2 regions of the Komagataeibacter sp. SM21 genome follow, and region 2 is predicted to be linked to the other one. Evidence: riboswitches for the same ligand, from Rfam matches in the RefSeq annotation. Region 2 holds a riboswitch; the other holds the start of a gene.
The links. Region 2 has a riboswitch for thiamine pyrophosphate ahead of ACBR42_RS04240 (ABC transporter substrate-binding protein). Riboswitches for the same ligand answer to the same signal wherever they lie in the genome.
Positions count from the first base shown of each region.

Region 1: linked by a shared signal. The riboswitch ahead of thiC (phosphomethylpyrimidine synthase ThiC) and the one ahead of ACBR42_RS04240 (ABC transporter substrate-binding protein) in region 2 are both predicted to bind thiamine pyrophosphate.

Region 1 is NZ_JBGLOV010000003.1:280,724-287,942, reverse strand. Features, by position in the region: gene ade (adenine deaminase) at 1-1,218, opposite strand, end outside; TPP riboswitch at 1,366-1,512, shown strand; gene thiC (phosphomethylpyrimidine synthase ThiC) at 1,615-3,456, shown strand; gene ACBR42_RS05270 (DksA/TraR family C4-type zinc finger protein) at 3,641-3,904, shown strand; gene ACBR42_RS05265 (branched-chain amino acid aminotransferase) at 4,077-5,168, opposite strand; gene ACBR42_RS05260 (nitroreductase family protein) at 5,312-6,178, opposite strand; gene ACBR42_RS05255 (MDR family oxidoreductase) at 6,507-7,219, shown strand, end outside.
Region 2 is NZ_JBGLOV010000003.1:71,660-78,878, forward strand. Features, by position in the region: tRNA gene ACBR42_RS04230 (tRNA-Arg) at 31-107, shown strand; gene ACBR42_RS04235 (cytochrome bc complex cytochrome b subunit) at 383-1,597, shown strand; TPP riboswitch at 1,660-1,762, shown strand; gene ACBR42_RS04240 (ABC transporter substrate-binding protein) at 1,869-2,786, shown strand; gene ACBR42_RS04245 (DUF2721 domain-containing protein) at 2,806-3,333, opposite strand; gene ACBR42_RS04250 (hypothetical protein) at 3,436-3,708, shown strand; gene ACBR42_RS04255 (porin) at 4,155-5,912, shown strand; gene ACBR42_RS04260 (oxidoreductase) at 6,352-7,219, shown strand, end outside.

The DNA of each region.
Region 1 (7,219 bases), 210 kb from region 2:
CAGGTCGGCATGCAGGAAGGGTGTGATGATCTGGCCGGGCAGCAGGCCGATCACGGGACGCTGCGTGCCGCTGCCCGTAATTTCCATGTCCCGTGCCGTCACGGGCGCGGGCAGGTTGATGCTGTCGATGCCAACGGGGGGGATGATCTCACGCGCGGCGAACAGCGCGTCATTGACCAGTCGCCCGGCGCTGATCACGTCCGACACCCGGCATTCGCGCAGATCGTCCAGAAGCACGATATCCGCCCGCCGTCCCGGCGCGATCAGGCCCCGGTCGCGCAGGCCAAAGGCGTTCGCCGCACTGAGCGAGGCACTGCGATATGCCGCCAGCGGTTCCACGCCCAGCGAGATGGCAAGGCGGATCAGGTAATCCAGATGGCCTTCATGCGCGATTTCCAGCGGGTTGCGGTCATCGGTGCAGAAGGCGAAGAACGGGGACGTAACCGGGTTGAGCAGCGGCACCAGCGCGCGCAGGTCCTTGCATACCGATCCTTCGCGGATCAGCACCATCATGCCCTTGCGTACCTTTTCCAGCGCTTCTTCCGCCGTCGTGGCCTCATGGTCGGTGGTGATGCCCGCAGCAAGATAACCGTTGAGCCTGCGCCCGCGCAGCAGCGGGGCGTGGCCATCAATATGACCGCCGGCAAAGGCTTCCAGCTTTTCCATGCATACCGGATCACCATTGAGCACGCCGGGAATGTTCATGAATTCCGCAAGGCCGATCACCTTGGGATGGTCACGATAGGCCAGCAGGTCCGCAGCACCCAGCGTGGCGCCCGATGTTTCCAGCGCGGTGGACGGCACGCAGCTTGAAAGATTGACCCGCAGGTCCATGACCGTGCGCAGCGCCGCTTCGGTAAAGTAATCCAGCGCGGGACGGCCCAGCACGTTCGCCATTTCATGCGGATCGCAGATGGCGGTGGTCACGCCATGGGGCAGGACGCAGCGGTCGAATTCAAACGGGGTGATCAGGGAGGATTCGACATGCAGATGCGTATCGATAAAGCCGGGCACGGCGATGCGGCCATGCCCCTCGATCACCGTGGCGCCTTCGTAACTGTCCAGCGTGCCCACGATGGTATCGCCACAGATGGCGATGTCGGTCGGCAGCAGCGCCCCGGTCACCAGATCGAACAGGCGCACGTTCCTGATGACGGTATCCGCCACCACACGCCCGCTGCCCTGTGCAATCCGATCTGAAATGGCGCTGCCTGTCATACTGTCCTGCTTCCCCGGAAAAAGATGTTGCCTGCCCGCACTCTATCACAACGGCGCGGATGACAAATCGGCACACGGATTCTTTTTCGCCCCGCCTGCCCCGCTTTTCGCAATATCGTTGACAAGGACGGCAGGATTCATGATCCTGAAATGACCAAGGGGAGTCCCGGCAAGGGGCTGAGATACCGCTGGCATGACCCGGTCATGCGCGCGGGGACCCTTCCGGGCGCATGGTGCGTCCCGGGGAACCTGATCCGGCTCATACCGGCGGAGGGACTGGTGCGGACAATCGGCATACCCCTGCTGGCCCCTGTGGCCGAAGGTCATGCGCATACAGGCGCATAGCCCGGTTTTCTCCCCACACCCCCTGTCGGAGAGGAAACGAGGAGCATAGCCATGTCGTCCGTTGCTTCGCCTTCATCTCCCGACCATGTCACCACCGGCCCCATACTGGGGTCCGTCAAGGTCTGGTCATCACCCGTCGGACACGCTGACATCCGCGTGCCCTTTCGTGAAATAGCGCTGGAACCCAGCGCGAACGAACCGCCGGTACGGGTGTACGACACATCCGGCCCCTATACCGATACGACGGCACGCATCGACGTACGAAGCGGGCTTGATCCGGTGCGTGCGCCGTGGATTGCGGCACGCGACCTGCCCACAGTGACACCCCGCGCCGTACGCCCGGAAGACAACGGCTTCGCCCAGGGCGAACATCTGGTCTCCGCCTGCCCTGCCCCCCATGCGGTGCATGAAGGCAGGCAGGGGCAGATGGTCACGCAGTACGAATTCGCCCGTGCCGGCATCATTACCGAAGAAATGATCTACGCCGCCCACCGCGAGAACCTTGGCCGCGCCACCATGGATGCGCACGCGGAAGAACGCCGCGCGGATGGCGAGGATTTTGGCGCGGACATCCCCGCCTTCGTCACACCGGAATTCGTGCGCGCCGAAATCGCGGCGGGTCGCGCCATCCTGCCCGCCAACATCAACCATCCCGAACTGGAACCGATGGTGATCGGGCGCAACTTTCTGGTGAAGGTCAACGCCAATATCGGCAATTCGGCTGTTACCTCCTCGGTGGCGGAAGAAGTGGAGAAAATGGTCTGGGCCATCCGCTGGGGCGCGGATACGGTCATGGACCTGTCCACCGGGCGCAACATCCACAACATCCGCGACTGGATCCTGCGTAACGCGCCGGTGCCCATCGGCACGGTGCCGCTGTATCAGGCGCTGGAAAAGGTAAATGGCGTACCTGAAGACCTGACATGGGAAATCTTCCGCGATACGCTGATCGAACAGGCGGAACAGGGCGTGGACTATTTCACCATCCATGCCGGGGTGCGCCTGCGCCATGTGCCGCTGACCGTCAACCGCGTGACGGGCATCGTCTCGCGCGGCGGGTCGATCATGGCCGGATGGTGCCTGCACCATCACCGCGAGAGCTTCCTGTATGAACATTTTGAGGAAATCTGCGACATCATGCGCCGTTATGATGTCTCGTTCTCGCTCGGTGACGGGCTACGTCCCGGCTCGATTGCGGATGCCAATGACGCCGCACAGTTCGCCGAACTGGAAACACTGGGCGAACTGACGAAAATCGCATGGGCGAAAGGCTGTCAGGTCATGATCGAGGGGCCGGGCCATGTGCCCATGCACAAGATCAAGGTCAATGTGGAAAAACAGCTCCGCGAATGTGGGGAAGCACCGTTCTACACCCTCGGCCCGCTCACGACCGATATCGCACCGGGATATGACCACATCACATCAGGCATAGGGGCCGCCATGATCGGATGGTTTGGCACGGCGATGCTGTGTTACGTCACCCCCAAGGAACATCTTGGCCTGCCCGACCGCAATGACGTGAAGGTCGGTGTGGTCACATACCGCATCGCGGCCCATGCCGCCGACCTGGCCAAGGGACACCCGGCAGCCCGTATACGCGATGACGCCATCAGCCGCGCGCGCTTCGATTTCCGGTGGAATGACCAGTTCAGGCTGTCACTCGACCCGGATACCGCATGCGCGTACCACGATGAAACCCTGCCGCGTGAAGCCCACAAGAACGCGCATTTCTGTTCCATGTGCGGGCCGAAATTCTGTTCCATGCGCATAAGCCACGATCTGAAGGCCAATGCCGAACGCATGGCGGGTATGGAACAGAAAAAGGAAGAATTCCGCAACAGCGGCAACCGCATTTACGTACCCGTTGAGGAAACGGTCACGCCTGCGGAATAACAGCCGCTCCATCCAGCCCGTGCGGCAGATGTCTGCCTGCTGCTGCACGGGTGCCGGACCACAGACCCGTCGCCCGCCGCCTCATCGGGGCTGGCACCGAATTCCGGTCATATCGATCACGAACCGTTTTGTCTGAACATACGTCACGCGATATACTGCGTGCTTTCGTTTCAGGAGAACACGCATGGCCACCGGTTGGGCTCCCGACGGAGCCGTACAGGATCAGATCGACGATACGATAGCAGACGCCGTCAAACGGGCACGGTCCCATATCCCCACAGGCGAAAGCGAAACCAGTTGCCGTGAATGCGGGGAAGACATCCCCCCCGCCCGGCAGCAGGCGATGCCAGGCGTCAAGCTGTGCATCGACTGCCAGTCTGAACGCGACAGGAAGCCGGTCTTCACCGGCATCAACCGCCGGGGAAGCAAGGACAGCCAGCTTCGCTAGCAGCCCGTGAGACCCGATCCCGTATCACAGGACATGACCACAGACCTGCCTATTGACAAGAACTGCCACCCAATCCGGGATGGCGGGCTGCGGCATCAATCCAAACCAATCCGCTCACCCACCGTCTCAGGCATGATCCGGCCAGACTGACTGGCCGGATCATGCGGGAAAATCAGATAACCTTTTCCACCCAGCCATGCGGATCTGCCGCCGTGCCGCGCTGGATGCCGATCAGGGCATTGCGCAGCTTTTCCGTAACCGGGCCAATCCCCGCGCCATCGCCAATCACCGCGTCACCGTTACGGCCACAGAAACGGCCAATGGGCGAAACAACCGCCGCCGTGCCGCAGGCAAAGACTTCCTTCAGACGGCCAGAGGCGGCATCAGCGTAAAGCTGGTCGATGCCATAGCGTTCTTCACGCACCGTCAGGCCCATCTCCCGCGCCAGGGTCAGCAGCGAGTCGCGCGTGATGCCCCGCAGGATCGTGCCGGTCAGGGCTGGCGTGGAGACCGAACCGTCATCGAACACGAAAAACACGTTCATGCCGCCCATTTCCTCGATCCAGCGGCGTTCGACCGCATCAAGGAACAGCACCTGCGCGCAGCCGTGCGTCTTGGCTTCCTGCTGGGCCATGAGGCTTGCGGCATAATTGCCGCCGCATTTGGCCTCACCCGTACCACCGGGGGCCGCGCGGCAGAAATCGGATACCCACACGCTGACCGCCTCGGCCCCGAAATAGGCGCCGACAGGGGAAGCAATGACCATGAACAGGTATTCACCCGCGGGCCGCACGCCAAGGAACGTCTCGCTCGCGATCATGAAGGGACGGATATACAGGCTCTCGTCCGGATTGCCCGGCACCCATGCGTGGTCCACGCGCACAAGCTGGCGCACGGCTTCGACAAACAGTTCCTCGGGCACCTGCGCCATGGCCATGCGCTCGGCTGATTTGCGGAAACGCGCGGCATTGGCATAGGGCCGGAACAGGGTGATCCCGCCTTCCGCCGTGCGGTAGGCTTTCATCCCTTCGAAAATTTCCTGTGCGTAGTGCAGCACGGCTGCCGCCGGGTCCAGTGTCAGAGATGCGTAGGGCTGTACGCGCGCGTCATGCCATCCCTGGCCTTCCTCATAGCGGATAACGACCATGTTATCGGTAAAGACACGCCCGAAACCGGGATTGGCCAGAATCTCCGCCCGGCGCTGCGCCGAAACCGGCGACGCATTGGGAGAAAGCGTGAAGGGAAGGGAAGTGGCGCTGTCCATAGCCGTTGTTTCTCTTTCATCATGACGCTGGCGCGATACGCAAGGCGCGCGCTCATGCCCGCCGTCAGGCGCGGGCATCGCTAGCAGAAGTTCACCAGAACATTCCGCCGGTCAACCCCGCCCTGCGCGTAAACACCCTGCTTTCACGCCTGACCCAGCACAAAACCAAGCCCGCGCAGTGCTTCAGGCAGGCGTTCACGCCCATGCAGCGCACTGACATCCCCCAGACGCGCCAGCACGCTTTCGCTCCAGCTACGCCCCGGCGATCCCTGAGCGGTACGGGCCGCACGCAGCCGTTCATCATAGGCCGCGATGACAGCCGGGTCGTTCGCGGCAGCACTGTCATACCGTTCGGCATGCAGCACGGCATGCTGCGGCAGGCGGGGCTTGATGGCGATGGGACGCTGGCGGTCGGGGTAGCCGACACTCATGCCGAACAGCGCAACCGTACGCGCGGGCAGGCCAAGTTCGGCGGCAATCGCTTCGGGCCGGTTACGCACCGCGCCGACATACACGATTCCCAGCCCGTAGGATTCAAACGCGGCAGCGGCATTCTGCGCGGCGAAAGCCGTATCCATGACGGCGGCCAGAAAGGTATCGAGGCAGTCCACCCCCGGCAGGTCACGGCCATGCGCCTGCCCCACATGGTCCAGCCGCGACAGGTCGGCAACCCATGCAAGGAACAGCGGCGCCTGCGCGATGAAATCCTGATCCCCCGCTATCTTCGCAAGCCGCGCGCGCCGGTCGGCGTCGCGCACGGCAATGACGCTCCATCCCTGCAGGTTGGATGACGTGGAGGCCGACTGCGCCGCGGCCACGGCGGCCTCCAGCACCCCATCAGGCAGGGCGCTGGCACTGAATCCCCGCACGGAGCGGTGCGTCATGAGACCGCGCGCCACCGGGCTTTCGGGCAATGCGGGGGCTGCGGGCGGCTGGGTGCCGTACCGCGCCCGCCACAGCGCGGTCATGGAAGAAAGGGCCGGAAAGGACGAAACAAGACTGTCGGACATGAAATGCCTCCTGCCTGTGCAATGGTGGCTGGATAATAAGCACACCACACTGCCTGTCTGGCGGGAAGCGTGGGAAAATCACACCTGCCCTGCACATTTTCGCATCATGGCGCAGGACGGCCATGCGCCACCATCCGGTCATGGACCGACCGGATGGTCTTTAAAAAGATCCTTTGAAAATCTTGTATTTTTCAGGATGCACTTTTCTTCACGTTGCTGCGATGTCACAGGGCTGTAAATAGGAAACCATACCTGAATCCTGCATGAAAGTTACAGTCACGCCGCTCCGGCCACGCGTTTCCCCTGCCCATAAAGGAAGTCCGCCAGCATGTTCGAGGCCCTGATGATCTCCCGCACCGACGATGCGGTCACGACCCGCGTGGAACAGGTCGATCCCGCATCCCTGCCCGAAGGCGATGTAACGGTCGCGGTGGATCATTCCAGCCTCAATTACAAGGACGCACTGGCCATTACCCGTGGCGCGCCGGTGGTGCGGCGGTTTCCGATGGTACCGGGCATCGACCTTGCCGGTCGCGTCATCGAATCGGAAGACCCACTCTATCGCGCAGGCGACCGGGTGCTCGCCACCGGCTGGGGACTGGGGGAGACGCACTGGGGCGGCCTGTCACGCATGGCCCGCCTGTCGGGACGGTGGCTGCTGCCACAGCCTGCGGGCCTGTCCTCGCGGCAGGTGATGGGAATCGGCACGGCGGGCTTTACCGCCATGCTGTGCATCATGAGCCTTGAAGAAGGGGGACTGACCCCCGCCAGCGGACCGGTCATCATAACCGGGTCGGGCGGTGGCGTGGGTGGCATGGCCATCATGCTTCTGGCGCAACTGGGCTATCAGGTCACAGCCGTAACCGGCCGCCCGCAGCTTCATGCCTATCTGACCCGTCTGGGCGCGAGCGAAATCGTGCCGCGTGAGGCGCTGGCCCCCACGGGCAGGCCACTGGAAAAAATCCGGTGGGCCGGGGGTATCGATGTGGTGGGCGGGGACACACTGGCCACGATGTGCGCATCCATCCAGTACGGTGGCAC
Region 2 (7,219 bases):
AGCCGTGTCGGCTAGAAACCGCCTCACAGCGCACCCGTAGCTCAACTGGATAGAGCACCAGACTACGAATCTGGGGGTTAGAGGTTCGAGTCCTTTCGGGTGCGCCACTTTCCTTAAAAAACAGACTGTCATTCGGAAAATCGCCCTGAGCGGTCCCGTGCGCGCATCTGCGCGTCAACGACAGTCCATGCGGAGCCTGCCTGCCTGGTGGATCGCACGATCCGGTCGCGCGCGGTTTCCGTCATGCGCCACGGTGCCCGCCTGTGTGCAAGCCAGCCCTTCCCATGCGGGGGCGGGACGTTCCAAAAAGAAAGGTGCCTGCCGCCTGCGGGGCTGCTACACCCGTGGCTGATCTTTCTTTGTCTGAATTCAGGAAACAAGAATGAACGGGTCCGGCCTCCCCGAAAACATTCCCCCCCACGCGGAACCCGCATCGGGTGGCGGCGTCCTTTCGTGGATTGACCGCAGGCTTCCTGTCATCAGTGCTTTCCGCAAGGAATATGTGGACTTCCCCATGCCGCGTAACCTGAACGCGCTGTGGAATTTCGGGGCGATCCTGTGCGCCGTGCTGGTGCTCATGCTGGCGACCGGCATTTTCCTTGCCATGAACTACACGCCCACCGCGGCGGGCGCTTTCATGTCCATCGAGATGATCGAACGCCAGTTGCCCGGCGGCTGGGCGCTGCGCGCCATGCATGTCACCGGGGCGAGCCTGTTCATGGCCGCACTTTATATCCACCTGTTCCGGGGGCTGTACTATGGCTCCTACAAACAGCCGCGCGAGATTTTGTGGCTGTCGGGGCTGGGGCTGCTGGTCATGGTCATGGTCACAGCCTTTGCGGGCTATGTCCTGCCATGGGGGCAGATGTCCTACTGGGGGGCGGATGTTGCGGGCAAGGCGGTGGGGGCCGTGCCGGTTATCGGCCCCACGCTTGAACACATCATGGAAGGCAGCGACCAGTTGGGGGATATTTTCATCCACCGCTTTTTCGTGCTGCATTTTGTCATGGCCTTCGCCATCGTCGCCATTGTCGGGCTGCATGTCGCGGCCCTGCATGTACCGGGGCCGAACAACCCGACCGGCAAACCCCTGAACGCGCACGACACCGTCCCTTTCCATCCGTACTACACCACCAAGGACCTGACCGGGCTGGTGGTATTCGCACTGGTGTTCGCAGCCCTCGCCTTCCTGTGGCCCGACCTGCTGTCCGAACCGGAAAACTACCGTCCCGCCAACCCCCTGCACACGCCCGCCGATATCGAACCGGAATGGTATTTCCTGCCCTTTTACGGGATGCTGCAGTCTGTTCCGTCAAAATTCGGCGGCCTGCTTGCAGCAGGGGGATCAATCGCGATCCTGTTCGCGGTGCCATGGCTTGACCGATCCCCCATCCGTTCGGCCCGCTTGCGTCCGCTGTGCCGGGCTGGCATGGCGGGGCTGGTGGCGGCTTTCGTGCTGATGGGGCTGGTTGGACGCCACCATGCCGAAGGGGGCTGGATGATCGTGGGCCGGATCGCGACACTGTATTATTTCAGCTACTTCCTTGTGCTGCTGCCCCTGTGCGCACGGTGGGAAATGCGCGGCACGGCAGGCTGAGCCTGCCATCGCGCACGGTCCGCAAGCCGTGACTTGACGGGCGACGCCGCCTTCACACACTCTCTGCCCGACCGGGGTGCCCTGCAACAGAAGTGCCGGGCTGAGATCACACCCGTTGAACCTGATCTGGGTCATGCCAGCGAAGGGAGGCGTCCTGCCATGGCCCACCAAGCCTGCGCCCTGCCTGCCATCCGTCGCTGATACGCTGGAAGGAAGGCACATGCGCACCCTTGTCCATCATCTTTTCGCCCTGCTGGGGCTGCTGGCCTGCATGGTCGTGGCGACACCCGTGCGCGCCGCCGACCGGCAGGTGACCGTGGTGCTGGACTGGTTCCTCAATGCCGATCATGCCAGCCTGCTGGCCGCGCAGTATAGCGGCGCCTTCACCCGCCATGGACTTGATGTCAGGCTGATCGCGCCTGCCGATCCCGGATCGCCCGCCCGTCTGGTCGCGGCGGGACAGGCGGATATGGCCGTTTCCTACCAGACACAACTGGGCATGCTGGCCGATCAGTCCATTCCGCTGATGCGCGTGGGCACGCTGATTGACACGCCGCTCAACGTCCTGATCGCCAGTGACACCATCCATACCATTGCGGACCTGAAGGGCAGGACGGTCGGCATTTCCATGCCGGGGGTGGATGATGCGGCACTGGACGCGATGCTGCATTCGGCGGGGCTTGGCCTTGCCGACGTGCATCAGGTCAATGTCAATTTCCAGCTTGAACAGGCAATCATAAGCCATGCGGTGGATGCGGTGATCGGGGCCGTGCGGACCTATGAACTGATCGACCTGCAACAGAAAGGCGTCAGGGTTTCAGCCTTCTTCCCCGAGGAGCACGGCGTGCCCATGTCCGATGAACTGGTCCTGCTGGTGGGACGGGATCATGTGCGTGAGGCATGGATACGCGCCTTCATGGATGCACTGGCGGAAGGGACGAATACGCTTATCAACCACCCCGACACCATTCTGGCGCAGGCGATCCACGATCACCCGGAACTCGACACCCCGCTGAACCATGCGGCGTGGCAGGCGACGCTGTCGCGGCTGTGCAAACAGCCCGCGCTGCTGAACATACCGCGCTACCGGGCCTTTGCCGCCTTCCTGCATGCCCACGGCATGATGACCCGCGACATTGCGCTGGAACAGTATGCGGTTGACCCATTCAGCCTTGATCCCGCCCCCTGAAACCAGCCCCGTGCGGCGATCAGTCCTGTTCAAGGGCCATGTTATTGAGCATGTCGCGCCTGTGCGGCAGGAACGTCGTTACCCGCAGGCCGTGCCATGCGACGATGCTGTCCCCCAGGAACATGGCCAGCGCGATAACGGTGCAGACCAGCGCATTGCCGAACATGAGCACCAGCCACCAGGCGATGGCGGAATCCCGCACGCTGCCCAGAAACAGCGCGAAAGCTGACCCGCAGGCGGATGCGCCGCCCACACCGGCGAACAGGATCGCGGCATCCAGCAGCAGCGTGCGGTAATGCAGGTGGGTCAGGCGGCGCAGCAGCACGCTGGTGCTGTCCTTTCCCTTGGTGTCCGTGGTGTCATCCGCATTTTCCAGCTTGTCGCGCACCGTCTCGATATGATCACTGACGCGGGCAAGCCGGGTGTTGAACATGTTCAGCAATGTACCGATGCCGGACAGCATGAAGACGGGTGTCAGGGCTGTCTGGATCAGATGGGCAACGCCATCGACGGAATCATCGGGAATAAGGCCGGGAAAGGCAGACACTGCGGATATATCCTTGGATGCGGTCAGGACCTGCGTTTTTTGGGCTTATCCCTGCCCCCGTCAAGGGGCAGGATCGATACAGACAAGAAAGGAGCCACCGTCATGTCGCATAACTACGCCACGCCGCTTACGCCTGAAAAACGGCTGACGCGCGTCCTGTCCCGCATTCCCGACGACTGGTCCGTAAACATCGACCGGCAACCCGACGGTAACGGCGGCACCTGCTGGCGCGCGCGCCTGACGCTGCCCGGCGATGATGCACTGGACTGGACCGCCCCGCAGGGCACGATGGTCGAGGCGCTGGAAACCGCGTGGCGTCAGGCCCGCGCCCTGCCGGGTGGTGAGGTAGGCCCGCAGGTTACAGTCAAGAATTAAGTCAATAAAATATAAACACAGCTTTGTGATGATGTGTGCTGTATTTCCGGTTGGATGAACCCCTGCCCCCATCTGATTTATTGAACAGAATCTGGAAATTCATGCGCACACGATTGTTTGATGCATCCGATACAATGTTTCGTATCCGGACCATTCCTCTCCGTTCCGGGCGGGTGCGTACTGCAATATCGTACGGAACCGGTCGGGAAACACACAGCTTTTTCAGGATGACTGTTTTTTGAACCTTGCATAAAAAAAAAGGAATATTTGCTAACAAATTCCTTCCGCCCATCGGAAACCCGCTGTTTTTCTCCTGCCCGTGCAAGGAAGAATCCCTGCACGCTCATGCCCCGGTTCCGTCGGGATACGCGCCCTGGGACAGCCACCAGCCCCCATTGACCCGCCGGGTTTTATACAACAGGAATGCGGACAGGGAGTTTAATACTATGTCGGCTGGAAAATTGGCGCGTATTGGCGCAGTAGTTGTTATGGCAAGTAGCGGGGCATCCCTTGCCTGCCCTGAAGACGCGCGTGCTGATGATTACAGTGAACTCCTCGATATCCTGAAGGCGAAGGGCAGCCTGACACAGGGCGAATACCGCGGCCTGCTGGCCCATCATATGCAGCATGCGCGCGAAGCGGCCTCCGCCGCACGTGCGCAGCAGTACATGCCTGCCCAGCGTCGTACCACCATTCCCGCATCCACCCACACCCAGATGCGCACCGCCATGGGCCAGAAAATCCAGCCGCCCGGCCAGATCGACATCGGTGGCGGGATGGACCCCAACGATGTACTGGCGCAGGCCCAGCAGGCGGCGGCCAGTGCGCAGGCCAGCGCGGCATCGGCGGAATCCACATGGCTTGCAGCCCAGCACACCATGGACAGTTCATCGCTGGTGCATGTGGACAAATACGTGCCCGGTGGCGGCCTGACCTTCAAGGCAGGGCCGATCGACATCAACCTGTCCGGCTTCATCAACGGCTTTTACACCTATAACAGCCCGGCTGGCGGCCATCCGGTTGCGGGCGGTGTTTCCACCGGATCGAGCGGGTTCGATTCCTCCGCGCTGCGTAACGGCCTGCTGCCCGCGGGCCTGATCCTGAAGCTCAAGACCACACAGAACGGCATCGACCTTGCCGCCGTGATGGGCATGTATCCCGGCATCAACAATGCCAAGAACGGCGCATTCAACGCCAATACGGGTGGTAGCCCGGTCGGGCTGGGAACCGCCGGCATCGATTTTCGTCAGGTTTACGTGACGGCGGGCAACAAGAAATGGGGCACGTTCAAGATTGGTCGTGACCTTGGCATCTTTGGCGGCGACGCCATCCTTGATGACGCCACGCTGCTGAGTGTCGGTTCAACCGGCAGCAACTCGGCGCCGGGCAATACGTCGCTGGGCCGTATCGGCGTGGGTTATGTGTATGCGGACTGGATTCCGCAGATTTCCTATCAGTCGCCCACCATCAAGGGGTTCCAGGGCACGATCGGCATCCTGCAGCCGCTGGATGAATTCGATTTCTCGGGCGATGACGCCAATGGCAATGCCTATTCGGCCAGTTCCACCCAGCACAGCTCGCCCATGATCCAGGGCAAGGTGACCTATGACTTCAAGATCGGCGGCCTGAGTGCCCGCATCTGGGCCAGCTTCCTGACCCAGCACCAGCAGGACCTGACCGTAAGCCGGACAACAACCGTCAACACGGCCCTGCTTGAAGCCAGTGGCGGGATCTACAACATGGCCACAACCACCACGGCAGATATGGCGGTCAATCCGGGCCAGAAGCGTGGCGTTACGGCGGAAGCGGGTGAAATCGGCACGAAGCTGACCTACGGACCCGCGCAGTTCGTCGGCTATTACTACCGTGGCAGCGGGCTGGGCACGACCGGCCTGTTCTTTGATGGCGTGGCCAGCAACGGCCGCAAGCGTGCATCGGAAGGCTATTATGTCCAGATGATGTACAACTTCACCAAGCGCTTCAAACTGGTGGGCAGCTATGGTGTCAGTAACCTGTATCAGGCACCGGGCGAGGATGATCCGGATCTGGTCCGCCGCAATGAATCCGAAGTGGGCGCCGCCTACTATAAAATGACGGACTGGCTGAATCTGGTGGCGGAATATGCCCATACCAGTTCGGCAGCACACGGACCGTACAAGGAAAGCGACAACAGTGCTTCCGGCGGTATGATCCTGCTGTTCTGAGCGTTTAACGCCATCCGGGCGAGAACATCCTGACCGGGGCAGACGGGCATACCGTCTGCATCCGGATGCGGGTTAACCTTATCCCCCACTGCGACGGCTGGTGGCGGGGCGGTCTTGCATAGGTCGTGTTCGTACAGATTACGTAGAAGTTTTTGGTGAAGCCTTTTTCAAAAAGGTGGCACCCAAAAACTTTTATTTCTATTTATCAATAAGTTATTTCAAAACGGGAATGGTCTGGACAGGTCGCGCAGCCCCGCGCCATAAAAACTGGCTGCAACAGGGACTGTTCTCCGGAAAAGGGTAAAGACGAGGCCCGCTTTCCCTGTTTCCACACCGCCATCAAACGACCGCGTTCGTCACCGGTCCGGGCATCTGGCCGCCGGAAGCAGTTTGCTGCAAAAACGGGTCCTGCCGTAATGCACCGGAAGAAAGGCAACAGATGCCCACACCATCACGCTGGCCTCTACGGGTCGGGATTGTCGGTTATGGATTCGCCGGGCGCACATTCCATGCGCCACTTATTGACGCAACACCCGGTCTGGCGCTGGTCGCCATCAGTTCGGGGCAGCGCGCCCTTGTGGCACAGGACTGGCCGCAGGTTCAGGTGGTGGATACGCCCGATGCGCTGTTTGCCCTGCCCAATCTCGATATGGTGGTGATCGCCTCCCCCAACGAAACCCATGCACCACTGGCACGCGCCGCCCTGCATGCGGGGCTGCATGTGGTGGTGGACAAGCCCTTCACCCTTGATCTGGCGCAGGCCCGCGCACTGGCCGATGAGGCACAGGGCTGTGGCAGAATCCTGTCCGTTTTCCAGAACAGGCGGTGGGACAGCGATTTTCTGGCAATCCGCAACGGCCTGAATGCCGGAATGATTGGGCGGGTGGCCACGTTTGAATCCCGTATGGACCGTTTCCGTCCGCAGGTGCGCGACCGCTGGCGCGAAGCCGATATGCCCGGCAGTGGCCTGTGGTTCGACCTTGGCCCCCATCTGGCCGACCAGGCCCTGCAACTGTTCGGCCTGCCGGATTCCATACAGGCCACGCTTGCCTGCCAGCGCGATGACGCCAGCATTGATGACTGGGCGCAGGTGATACTTCTCTACGGGCAGATGCGCGTCAGCCTGCATTGCAGCATGCTCGCAGCATGGCCCGGCGCACGTTTTGCGGTACATGGCACAGGTGGCACGCTGCTCAAGCGCGCAGCGGACCAGCAGGAAACCCAGCTTCGCACGGACATGGTTCCCGGTGCCGATGGCTGGGGCGCGGACCCTGACGACATGCTGGTATTCGATGGCACGGATACAC